DNA from 3 places in the Gordonia otitidis genome. Region 3 is predicted to be linked to each of the others. Evidence: predicted binding sites of a transcription regulator. Region 3 holds the regulator's gene; each other region holds the start of a gene.
What was found. The regulator LexA, encoded in region 3, represses DNA repair genes until DNA is damaged. The targets are predictions, from matches to a motif close to CGAACANNTGTTCG.
Positions count from the first base shown of each region.

Region 1: LK459_RS08905 (HNH endonuclease signature motif containing protein) is a predicted target of LexA. The motif match lies at 2,812-2,825, and genes of this name have one in related genera.
Region 2: LK459_RS09495 (HNH endonuclease signature motif containing protein) is a predicted target of LexA. The motif match lies at 1,783-1,796, and genes of this name have one in related genera.

Region 1 covers NZ_CP085974.1:1,970,373-1,974,487, reverse strand. The annotation lists gene LK459_RS08920 (ketopantoate reductase family protein) at 1-350, opposite strand, end outside; gene LK459_RS08915 (pyridoxamine 5'-phosphate oxidase family protein) at 479-964, shown strand; gene LK459_RS08910 (nuclease-related domain-containing DEAD/DEAH box helicase) at 991-2,646, opposite strand; gene LK459_RS08905 (HNH endonuclease signature motif containing protein) at 3,003-4,115, shown strand, end outside.
Region 2 covers NZ_CP085974.1:2,103,039-2,107,153, reverse strand. The annotation lists gene LK459_RS09510 (SdpI family protein) at 1-49, shown strand, start outside; gene LK459_RS09505 (bile acid:sodium symporter family protein) at 56-1,042, shown strand; gene LK459_RS09500 (DedA family protein) at 926-1,660, opposite strand; gene LK459_RS09495 (HNH endonuclease signature motif containing protein) at 1,976-3,772, shown strand; gene LK459_RS09490 (CocE/NonD family hydrolase) at 3,876-4,115, opposite strand, start outside.
Region 3 covers NZ_CP085974.1:5,033,982-5,038,096, reverse strand. The annotation lists gene ptsP (phosphoenolpyruvate--protein phosphotransferase) at 1-1,503, shown strand, start outside; gene lexA (transcriptional repressor LexA) at 1,531-2,178, opposite strand; gene LK459_RS22775 (LysM peptidoglycan-binding domain-containing protein) at 2,497-3,099, shown strand; partial or broken gene nrdR (transcriptional regulator NrdR) at 3,245-3,679, shown strand; gene hrpA (ATP-dependent RNA helicase HrpA) at 3,800-4,115, opposite strand, start outside.

The sequences.
Region 1 (4,115 bases), 2.0 Mb from region 3:
GGGAACACGCGCAGCAGTTCGCGTTCGTTGGCGACGCCGTTCTGCGCGGAGACGACTGGAGTGTTGACGGGCATGTGCGCGCGGAGGTCATCGATCGCAGCGGCGGTTTGCTGTGATTTGACGGCGAGGAGAACGACGGTGTCGTCGTCCCAGCCGACCTCCGAGGCATTCGACGCAAGGGCGGTTGAAACCGATTGTCGCCCGTCCGCGGTGTCGAGGACGAGTCCGTGTTCGCGCATTGCACGCAGATGCTCACCACGTGCGACCAGAGTTGTGTCGGCTCCGGAAAGTGCCAGGTGAGCACCGATGACGCCGCCGATGGCTCCTGCGCCGTAGATGACGAACCGCATGGTTTCAGGGTAGGTGCGAACGGTGCGATGGCGGGGGGTACGCGGCTGTCGATTCCTGCAGGCGCCCCGTGGGCAGGGGGATTGTACGACGGTGGGCGGAGTGAGCACTTGCGCGTAGCGTGAAAACCATGACTGCTGACAACACCGAATTCGAGCGCATCGGCGAACTGATCTCCAAGGCCAACGTCGCCTTCGTCACTACCAGTGAGTCCGACGGCCGGCTGCTGAGTCGGCCGCTCGCCGTGCTGGACAGGAAGTTCGACGGCGATCTGTACTTCTTCACCGTCGACCCATCGCCCAAGACCGGCCAGGTTGCTGAGGACTCACACGTCAACGTGAGTCTCCAAGCCGACGACAGCTACCTGTCGATCGCGGGAACGGCGTCGGTCACCCACGACCAGAAGCTCATTGACGAGCTGTGGAACCCTCACGCAGAAGCCTGGTTCGAGAAGGGTCGGGAGGACCCGGGCGTCGCGCTGCTGAAGGTGCACGCAGACTCCGCCGAGTACTGGACTCTCGACAGCCCGAAACCCGTTGCGCTACTGAAGTACGCCAAGGCGATCGTGTCCGGCGACCAGCCCGACGTCGCGAGCAACAAGTCGGTCGACCTCTGACGGTCTGGTAGAGCCTGACTCGTAAATCAGTCGACGCCGAGTCGACGCGCAACCTCCGTTCCTCCGACGGTGCGCACGAACTCTGGATCACCGCACACCACGAGCTGGTCCCGCGCCCGCGACAGCCCCACGTAGAGGCGCTCCGTCGACCTGTCTCTCGGCTGTGATTCGTTGAGTGCGAGCACGATTACTCGACGCTCCAGCCCTTTGAAGCCGAGTACGTGGCCATAGAAGACCTGGTCGTCGTCCCAGAACGTGGCCCAGTACGACTTGTTGCCCTCAGCCTGCCGTTCGATCTGTTCCGGATGGCGGCTACCGGTGGTGAGTAGCGCGATGTCCTCGGGACGCCAGCCGTCGTCGAGGAGGGCGTCGATCTGGTCGTCGGCCGCCTCGAGTGACTCTTCTGCGGTGCACGGAACAAATCGAACGTCGGGCCCTTCGCCACCCTTGAGTAGCATGCGTTGTCCGACAAGCGAACTGAATGATCTGGCGATCTGGCGCGTGTTTCGGAGGTTGTGATCGAGGACGATGGGTACGAGCAGGACCGGCGGTGAACCCTGCCTGTCGAAGACGCGCTGTGCCTCGTCGCTGAACACGTAGATTCCGCTGGTTTCCTGGTCGCGCAGGCTTGCGAGGAGAGGCGGCCACCACTCGTCTGCGAAATCTTGCGCCTCGTCGACGATGATCGAGTCAAATCGCTTGCCGGGTGGGAGCGTGTCGGCCAGATCGCGCATCTGTTGCGGCAGTTCGTGTTCCCAGAACTGCGACGCAGCCTCGCTGCGCACAGACTCGTCCGGTCCGGCAGCGGCACCCCATTGCATCCCGAGGTCGTGGAACTCGCCGACGTACGACGGTCTGTCTTTGCGGTTCCACGCCGACGTGATGCGTTCGAGGTATGACGCGAGACCATGCGAGTAACAGACCAACGCGACGCGTTGCCCCGCTCGCGTGAGGCGACGCGCCTGTTCCAGTGCGAGGAAGGTCTTTCCGCTCCCGGCGCCGCCTCGGATCTCGACGCGCGGCAACGCGTCGATAGCGCGCAAGATGACCGCTTGATCTGCTGTGAGTGCATCGGCGACGTTCTCGTTGTCGATCGCGCGTGCGACCACGTCGCGTTGAGGAAGGCCCCGACCGCCGAGCGCCACCATGAGTTGCTCAATACCGCTGCTGTCGAGGAACGGTAGATCGGACGTCTTCTGCAACAGCACCCGTCGGACCAGCGGCATCACCTCGTCGAGTTGGGTGCGATCGATGATCTTCCACCGTGGGCAGTCCGGTAGCGCGAAATCGGCGGGGACCTGCGAGTGCGGAAAGACGACGAGATGATCCCAGCGTCGGCGGCCCTGCGTCCACCGCGGATCGGCCTCGATGAAATCGCGAAGCGAATAGCAGCCCTCCAACGCTTGCCGGACTGGCGCTATCCGTTTCGGTGGTCGGCCGCTACGCGTCTGCCACCACGACTCGCCGTCGTGCCACACCTCGCCGCCCTTGACCTCGAGACAGGCGATTCCCGCGCCCTCGATCGCCACCACCAGGTCGATCTCGTGGTCTTTGTCATGGTCGGTAACTCGTTGATTCGCGATGAGCAGGTCGGCGTCGGAGAGTTGCTCGTTCAGCCGTTCCCAGATCGCCTCTTCGGCATTCGATGCGAAGCGAGGTGCCTGCGGGATCGTGTGCGGCATGCGTCAACCCTCTCGACTGTGGTGATGCGCAGTGCGTCCGTGATGCATGGCGCGTCGAGTAAGTGTGCCAGGCGAGTCCGACATTGCGGGCGATGTACGGACTCAGACGATGAGCCGAAACATGTTCGACAAATCCTTGAGGATGTCGGATTAGTCCGCTATCATAGAACACACATTCGATCAACCGTCGGCCAATCACCGGCGTGTTTGCTTAACTACTCAGCATTGTTCTCTACTCAGCATTGTTCACCGATCAACAGTTGTCGACGGCACAGGTTAGGGGGCGGGGGTGGCGCCAGGTGCAAGGAAATGATGACGAAGTCCCAAGCGGGCGTGTCGGTTTGGGATCAGGGTCGATGACTTCGGCCGTGTTCGACGCTGCCCTCCCAGGTTCCCCGGATGCTGCCATCGCCGAGAAGCTGGGCCAGTTGGCGGTTGTGCTCGACGAGTTGGCACAGGTCGACGTGTCGACATTGTCGGATGCCGCCGTGGCGGAGGCCGCAGTTCACGCTGAGCGGTTGGCGAGGCGGACGTCGAGCGCGGTTACCGATCGGTTGGTGGTGGAGGCATCCGATCGAGATGTACCCCGCAAGCTCGGATACCGCGATGTCCGTGCCTTCTTGTCACACCATCTGCATATCGGAGACCCGGCGGCACGTCATCGATTGATCACGGCGACAGGAACATTCACCTCATACGGCGGTGAACGGCTGGCGCCTACCTGTCCCCGCTTGGCCGAGCACGTTGTCGAGGGCACGATTGCCGGTGCGCATGCCCAGGCCGTGCTGGACATCCTGAAAGCAATCCCACACGACATCCCCGACGACACCAAGGTTGCCGCCGAGGCGCAGATGGCCGACTACGCAACACAGTTCACACCAGCCGAGGTCACCAACCTGGGCATGCGATTGTTGGCTCATCTGGACCCGGACGGCTCAATCACCGACGACAAGGATCGCAAACGACGTCGTCGTCTGTGGGTGAATCGTCAGAACGCACAATTGATGTCGCGCCTGACCGCCGATCTCGATCCGGTGGCTCGGGCCCGTCTCGATGTGGTGTTGGAGGCATGGGCCACCCCCGGGATGAACAATCCCGACGATCCCGCCTCGCCGTCAGGTCCGGCCACGGCCGCCAATGCCGAAGACGTGGCGGCTGCAGCTGAACGTGACACCCGCTCGCGTGCGCAGCGCAACCATGATGCGCTCTCAGCGCTGTTGGAGCGCGTCTTGGCGTCGGGGATGCTTGGCAACACCCACCGGGGACTGCCGATCCAGGTGATCGTGAAAACGACATTGGCTGAGCTCGAAGCAGGCGCCGGGGTGGCGCAGACCGCGACCGGGTCGCTGCTGCCGATCGCCGATGTGGTCGAGATGGCCGCTTCCAGTGGCGCCCAGCCTTTTCTGGCGGTCTTCGCCGATCACACCACGGTTCCGCTGTATCTGGGTAGGTCCAAACGGATCGCCACT
Region 2 (4,115 bases), 2.2 Mb from region 3:
CACCGACGACACCTCCGCACACTCCGACCGTCGCGCGCCGACCAGCTAGGACGTGCTGCGCAACCTTCTTGCCCGCTCCCCGATCGACGGGTTCATCCTCGCGATACTCGCAGCGGTGCTCGTGGCGGCGATCTTCCCCGCACGCGGGACGTTCGCCGACGTGCTCGACTGGGTGGTCACGATCGCCATCGGCTTCTTGTTCTTCCTGTACGGCGCGCGACTGCACCCGCGGGAGGCACTCAACGGGCTTGCGCACTGGCGTCTGCACCTGACCATCCTCGCGTTCACCTTCCTGGTGTTTCCGCTCATCGGGCTGGCGCTACGGCCGGTCGTCGAACCACTGATCGGCCACGACCTCTACACCGGCCTGTTGTACCTGACCCTGGTGCCGTCGACGGTCCAGTCATCGATCGCCTTCACCTCGATCGCCCGCGGCAACGTACCGGGAGCGATCGTCAGCGCCTCGGCGTCGAATCTGATCGGTGTGGTGCTGACGCCGCTGCTCGTTGTTGCACTGATGAGCGGAACCAACGGGGTACACATCACCGCGTCGTCGGTGGTGGAGATCCTGCTGCAGGTCCTGGTTCCCTTCATCGTGGGCCAGCTCTGCAGGCCGCTGGTGACGCCATTTCTCAAGCGGTACGCCGAGCCGACGAAGTTGGTCGACCGGGCGTCGATCGTGCTCGTCGTCTACGCAGCGTTCAGCGAAGGCGTGCGCAACGGGATCTGGTCGATCGTGAGTGCGTGGCAGGTCGTCGCGGTAGCGGTCATCGCCGCCGTGCTCGTGATCGTGATGCTCACACTCACCTGGTGGAGCTCCCGACGTCTCGGCTTCAACCGCGCCGACGCCGTCGCGATCCAATTCTGTGGCACCAAGAAGAGTCTCGCCACGGGACTGCCGATGGCCACGGTGTTGTTCGGCGGTTCAGTGGTCGGGCTGATCGTGTTGCCGCTCATGATCTTTCATCAGATCCAGCTCATCCTCTGTTCCTGGCTGGCCACCCGCTACAGTCGCACCCACGACGCCGTCGACGCCGCCTGACGCCTGCGCGACGCGTCGCCGCCGAACGTAGAACATGACGAGCACGTAGATCACCGCACAGCAGACCAGCGCGATCACCACGTAGAGCAGGATCGTCGCGCCGAGAACAGCGCCCGCGAAGTAGCCGACGAGCAGCACCGCAGTCACCCAGCTGACCGCTCCGACGATGTCGGCGACACCGAACTTCGCGAACCGCATCCCGCTCATTCCCGCGACCCGGGGCATCAGCGTGCGGACATACCCCACCCAGCGACTCGCCGCGACCATCACCATGCCCGACTCGTCGAGGCGGATGCGGGTCTGTTCCCACCGCTGCTCGCCGAATCGCCGCCCGAGCGACGATTCCATGAGGCGCGGTCCGCCGATTCGTCCGAACGAGAAGCCGACCGCATCGCCTGCGATCGCGCACACGCACGCCACCACGATCAAGACGCCGATGTTGGTGTCGCCGACAGCTGCCGCCACCCCTGACGCCAACAGCAACGCCTCACTGGGCATGATCAGCCCCGCGAAGACGACCGCGGTCTCTGAGAACACGACGCCACCGGCAATGAGATAGACCGCCCACACCGGGACCGATCTGATCAAATCGATCAGCCAGTCGGCGATGGAATGCACCTGCCCGAGGTTAGTTCAGCCCGGGATTCCACGCCGCAGAGGAGACCCGGTCGTCTCGGTGCCGAGCTCGCCGATGTCTCCGCGAGATGCCGCCCGAACTTGTCGGTGGGGTCGGCTAGTGTAGAACACATATTCGATCCAGGTGGTAGTGGTGGAGATGACAGGCGGGGGTGACAGAGCGTGAACAGTGATCATGGCGGCGGGGCCGATGGTCGGGGTGGTGTCCGTCGTGACGACCCGGCACCTGGTGACACTGGATCTGAAACCGGGTGCGCGCCTTCGTTGTTGGATGCTGCTGGGTTGGGTTCTGCGGTGGTGGGGTCGGTGGATGCTCGGGTGGCGGATGTGTTGTCGCGGTTGGCGTCGGTGGTTGAGGAGTTGGCCGGCTGTGATGTGTCGCAGCTGTCGGATGCCGGTGTGGTGGAAGCGGCCGCGGTGGCCGAGCGGTTGGCGCGGCGGACGGCTGCAGCGGTGACTGACCGGCTGGTGGTGGAGGCGTCGGATCGGAATCTGCCACACGCGTTGGGGTACCGGGATGTCCGCGGGTTTCTGGCGGACCGGTTGGGGGTGGGTGATCCGGCAATCCGCTCGCAGATCATCACCGCGACCGGCTCGTTCACCTCGATTGTGGGTGAGGTGCGGGAACCGGCATGTCCGACGTTGGCACGGTATTGGGTTGATGGTCAGATCGCGCCGGCCCGCGCGCGGGCGGTGCTGGAGGTGTTGGATCAGATCCCGCATCAGATTGCTGCTGATGTGCGGGCGGCGGCTGAGGCGCAGATGGCTGGCTATGGTCTCGACTTCACGCCGAAAGAGATCACCAATCTCGGCACTCGATTGATGGCGCATCTGGATCCGGATGGGACGGTCACTGATGACACCGACCGTCAACGGCGTCGCCGGTTGTGGGTGAACCGGCAGGGTGCGGATCTGATGTCACGGTTGACGGCCGATCTTGATCCGGCGACCCGCGCCCGCCTGGATGTGGTGTTGGACGCCTGGGCGAAACCCGGCATGAACAATCCCGACGACGCCGACTCGCCTGTCGGGCCGGTCACCGCGGCGAACGCCGAACAGGTCGCCGAGGCAGCCGCGCGTGATCAGCGGTCGCAAGCGCAACGCAACCATGATGCGTTTTCCGCGTTGCTGGCGCGGGTGGTGGAGTCAGGCATGCTCGGCGGCACCCACCGCGGGTTGCCGATCCAGGTGATCGTGAAAACCACGCTGGCCGAGTTGGAGGCACAGGCCGGGGTGGCACAGACCGCATCCGGGACCCTGTTGCCAATACCGGATCTGATCTCGATGGCCACCCGGTCGGCGAGCGGGGTGCAACCGTATCTGGCGGTATTCGCCGAGCACACCACCGTCCCGCTATATCTGGGCCGGTCGAAACGACTCGCTTCGCCAGGGCAGCGGTTGGCGTTGTTCGCTGCCGAGGGCGGCGGCGTGTGTTCAGCACCCGGCTGTACCCAGCCGGCGTCGCGGGTGGCGATGCATCACGCCGCCAAGGACTGGGCTGCTGGTGGGTGCACCGATATCGACCAGTTGGCACCGGCGTGCGACATGCACAATTCACGGGTGGGTTCGCGCCCTGGTCAGTTCACGACCCGCATCATCACCGACGGCCCCGATACCGGGCGGGTGGCGTGGCGGTTGAACGCCGCCCCCGGTATGCCGCCCAACCCCGAACACGTCAACCGGGCCGCGGATGTGGCCGCCGATTTCCGTGACCACCTCGCCACCACACGCGCCGAAACGTCGGCCGCCACCGGCACCATCACCCACCTGGCAGACCGACGCCGCCGACACACACGCACAAGCACAAGCACAGATGGTGCAGGTGCTGTGCGGCAGGGCGTCGACCGCGGCGACGTGACCGCCTCGGCCGATCAGCGCGACGCGCGTGACACTCCCGGCAACCCGCCAACGCCCTACTCGATCAGCATCGTCGATCACCAGATCCTGACCGCACTGCTCGACACCACACCCGAGCGCGCGGGTGACCGCCGCGTCGACATCACCTGGAACCCACCCCGACCACTCGACCCCGACCCACCGCCCGATGGCGAACCACCCGGCAACGTCGGCCCGCCTCTACCCGACGCCGCCTGACAGACCCGGCCCGCCCCATCGGGTCACGGACCACCCCACACCCCGCCACCGCGCCAGGTGGCGGGGCAGAAGTGGTGGCCGCATGTCGTGCCCGATGCGAGCCTCAGATGCCGTCCGACAGTGGAAGGTTCACGAAGCTCGGCTGCGCAGGGTCGAGCATGATGTGCTGCGGTTTGAGGCCCGACTCGTTCAACAACGGACGGAGGGGAAGACCGCGCGGCATATTCATGGCGAAGACGTCGATCCGCAGTCGATGACCGGCCGGGATTCGCGCCTCAGTCGGCAGTAGTCCGACGTCGAGTGTGACCGGCTTGCCCGGTGTGACCCGTTCTCGAGCAGCAAG
Region 3 (4,115 bases):
GTGGCGGGCCGACTGCGCAACCGCGCGTCGCACGCGTCGGGCGCCGCGGCAGAGGTGCTGAATGCGACCGCTGGTCTGGCCGAGGACAGGGGGTGGATAGGCGCGGCCAACAAGCTCGTCGCCGCCGGTACACCGGCGCCCGCGGCAGTCGTCGCCGCGACGCAGACCTTCGCCGAGATGTTCGCCAAACTCGGTGGGCTGATGGCCGAACGCATCACCGACCTCAACGATGTGCGAGATCGCGTCGTCGCTGAACTCCTCGGCGAGCCCGAGCCGGGAATCCCGACCCCCACGCAACCATCGGTCCTGCTCGCCGACGATCTCGCTCCCGCCGACACCGCGGGCCTCGACCCGACGGTCATCGTCGGCCTCGTCACACGGCTGGGCGGGCCGACGAGCCATACGGCGATCATCGCGAGGCAACTGGGTATCCCGTGCGTGGTCGCCGTGGCCGGACTCGGTGAGATCACCTCCGGTACAGAGGTGTTGATCGACGGCGCAGCGGGCTCGGTTGTCGTCGAACCCGATCCCGCCTCGGCTCGGGAACTCGTCGAGCGTGGCGCTGCAGAGGCTGCGCTGGTCGCCGCGTGGAGTGGACCCGGGCGGACCGCCGACGGCGTCGACGTGGCGATCCTTGCGAATGTCGCCGACGGCGCGTCGGCGCGAAGCGCTGCAGATGCGCCGGTCGAGGGGATCGGGTTGTTCCGCACCGAGTTGGCGTTTCTCGACCGGGGCGACGAGCCGAGCGTCGACGAGCAGACGCGACTCTATCGCGACGTGCTCGATGCGTTCGATGGCCAGAAGGTCGTCATCAGGACGCTGGATGCGGGTTCGGACAAACCGTTGGCGTTCATCGAGCACCCCGACGAGGCGAATCCAGCGCTCGGGGTGCGGGGCAACCGGATCGCCGCGGATCACCCCGAGATCGTGCGCGGACAGCTCGATGCGATTGCACGCGCCGCGACCGAAACGGGGTCGCGGCCCTGGGTGATGGCGCCCATGATCGCCACCGCCGCGGAGGCTGCACAGTTCGCGGGCATGGTGCGCGAACGTGGTCTGACTGCCGGCGTGATGATCGAGATCCCCGCAGCGGCGATCCTCGCTCGGGCGATCCTGGCCGAGGTCGACTTCGTGTCGATCGGAACCAACGACCTGACGCAGTACACGATGGCCGCCGACCGCATGTCCGCGGAACTGGCCGAACTGACCGATCCGTGGCAACCCGCCGTGCTCGCGTTGATCGCGCAGGTCGCTGATGCCGGGGCAGAGCTGAACAAGCCTGTGGGAGTCTGCGGTGAGGCAGCGGCCGATCCGGCGTTGGCGTGTGTGCTCGTCGGACTCGGTGTCACCTCGTTGTCGGCTGCTCCGGCCGCAACGCCCGCGGTGGGAGCAAAGCTGTCGACGGTGACACTCGACCAGTGTCGGGCAGCGGCCGCTGCAGTACTCCAGACCACGAGCCCGGCTCTCGCCCGCCGCGCGGCCGCCGAGCACCTCGACGACTGAGGAGCGGCACGCGATGATCGACGGGCGTCAGACCCGTCGCATCACCGTCACGACCTTGCCGAGGATGGCGGCGTCGTCGCCGGGGATCGGATCGAAGAGCGGATTGTGCGGCATCAGCCACACGTGTCCGTCCTTGCGCTTGAAGGTCTTCACTGTCGCCTCGCCGTCGATCATCGCCGCGACGATGTCGCCGTTGTCGGCGACGTTCTGCTGACGAACCACCACCCAGTCCCCGTCGCAGATGGCGGCATCGATCATCGATTCGCCGACCACCCGGAGCAGGAACAGTGAGCCCTCGCCGACGAGTTCGCGCGGCAGCGGGAACACATCTTCGACCGCTTCCTCCGCGAGGATCGGCCCGCCGGCCGCGATCCGTCCGAGAACCGGAACGAAGGTGGGCGTGGGGAGATCTCCGTTGACCGCGTCCGAGTGCATCGCGTCAGGAGCCTCGGAGACGTTCACCGCACGGGGGCGGTTGGCATCACGCTTGAGGAGACCCTTGCGTTCGAGCGTGCGCAGCTGGTGGGCGACCGAGGAGGTCGACGTGAGGCCGACGGCATCGCCGATCTCACGAATGCTGGGCGGATAGCCGCGTTCGCGCACCGACTTGCGGATCACGTCGAGAACGCCGCGTTGCCGATCCGTCAGTGATGCCTCGGCGGCAGCCGGATCGATCTGCGGTTCGGCATCACCCCCACTCTTCTTGGCGGCGACGCCGCGACCGCTGCCTTTCGGCGCCGACGGGCCGCGCCGTGACTTCTCTGTCATCGAATCCGTCCTTTCCGGATGTGTGCTGTGGTCGGGGTACCGCTGCTCGGGAATCGGCTCGGTCGTGTCGAGACCGGTCCGCGGTGCATCATCTGGCGCCGAGACTATCCGAGGCCTCCGACAACATCAAACATTTGTTCGACGTGTCGCACGACTTTGTCAGACCCCCGTGATAGAACTCGAACATCCGTTCATCGAACGCATGATCGAGCACTGGAGGTAGCGATGACCACCCTGTTGAGCCCCCTGGACGCCCGCCCGGAGTCCTCTCTGCAGACCCCCCTGACAACCCCGCCGGCCCCGACCACGGCCAGGGCCACGTCCGCGTTCGCGCCGACGCCCGTGCGGACGTCCGCGCGTCGTGCCGCGCCTCGACGAGTGTCGACGGGCCATGGTGTGACCACCGACCGTGCGGCGCGGGGGACGGGCCGAAACTCCCACGCGGGCGTTGCGCCTCGGAATCGTCCTGCGCAGGCAGCGGTGACCGCACGCCCGGTCGGCACTCGCTGTGCCGGCGGAGTCGGCGAGTTGACCGCCGCTCGTCGTCGGCGGGCGACGCTGTTGGCGGTGCTCGCAGGCGTCGGACTCGCACTGACCGTCTGGGTCGTCGGTGTCGTCGGTGCCGACTACCAGCGCGCCACCACGCCGACAGCGACGTCGACGCAGGTCGTGCACGTGCGTGCGGGCGATTCGCTGAGTTCGATCGCGCAGCGGGTCGCACCCGATGTACCTCGCCAGACTGTGATCGACGAGATCGTCGATCTCAATGATCTGCCGTCGAGTGGCCTGCGCGTGGGGCAACCCCTGCTCACGCCGACCTATCGCTGAGAACAGGGCGGTATTCTCGATGCCACAGGGTCCAGTCGGAAACCGACACGGTCACCGCCTCGGTCTCGAGCCCGTCGGTCGTCTGACGATCGACCGGGTCGAGACCTGCGGAGCCGATGCGTCCCGAGATTTGCACGAGGACTACATGCGCTGCCCGTTTTGCAAGAACGAAGACACCAAGGTCGTCGATTCGCGTGTCGCCGACGAGGGACAGGCGATCCGACGCCGCCGCGCCTGCAGTGAATGTGGTCGCCGGTTCTCCACTGTGGAGAGTGCGGTGCTCGCCGTGGTGAAACGAAACGGGGTCACGGAGCCGTTCAGCAGGGAAAAGGTGATGCGCGGAGTCCGCCGCGCCTGTCAGGGACGACACGTGAACGAAGACGACCTGGCGCAACTGGCCCAGCAGGTCGAAGATGCGGTACGGGCGTCCGGTTCCGCCGAGATACCCAGCAACGAGGTCGGTTTGGCCATCCTCCGACCCCTTCGCGACCTCGACGAGGTGGCGTATCTGCGTTTCGCGTCGGTCTACCGTTCCTTCGACTCGCTTGACGACTTCCAGCGCGAGATCGACGACCTGCAGGGCACTCTCACCGGGTCGCGAAACACCGCGGACGACGATGCCGCACCGGGTGGCCCCGACGCCGACCACGCTGGTGCCACTCCCGACGATTCGAACGCGGCGACCTCCCCGGCCGCGGTGTCAGCTGAGGCGGTCCAGAGCTCGTAGAGCTCGCTTCTCCGAAATCGGGTATGCGGTGCCCAGTTTCTGGGCGAAGAGACTCACCCGGAGTTCCTCGACGAGCCAGTGTGCTTCCTCGTTCACCACATCGCGCCTGGCCTCGGGAAGTTGGGCGAGGCGTTGGTTCCACCGTTCCGTGACACGGTCGATGGTGGCCAGTCCGTCCCGATCACGCGCCGCGGCAGCGGGAAGTTGCTCCAGTCGCTGGCGTGCACCCCTCAGATACCGCGGCACGTGTTGAAGGTGTTCACGGCCTGTGGCGAGGACGAATCCATCG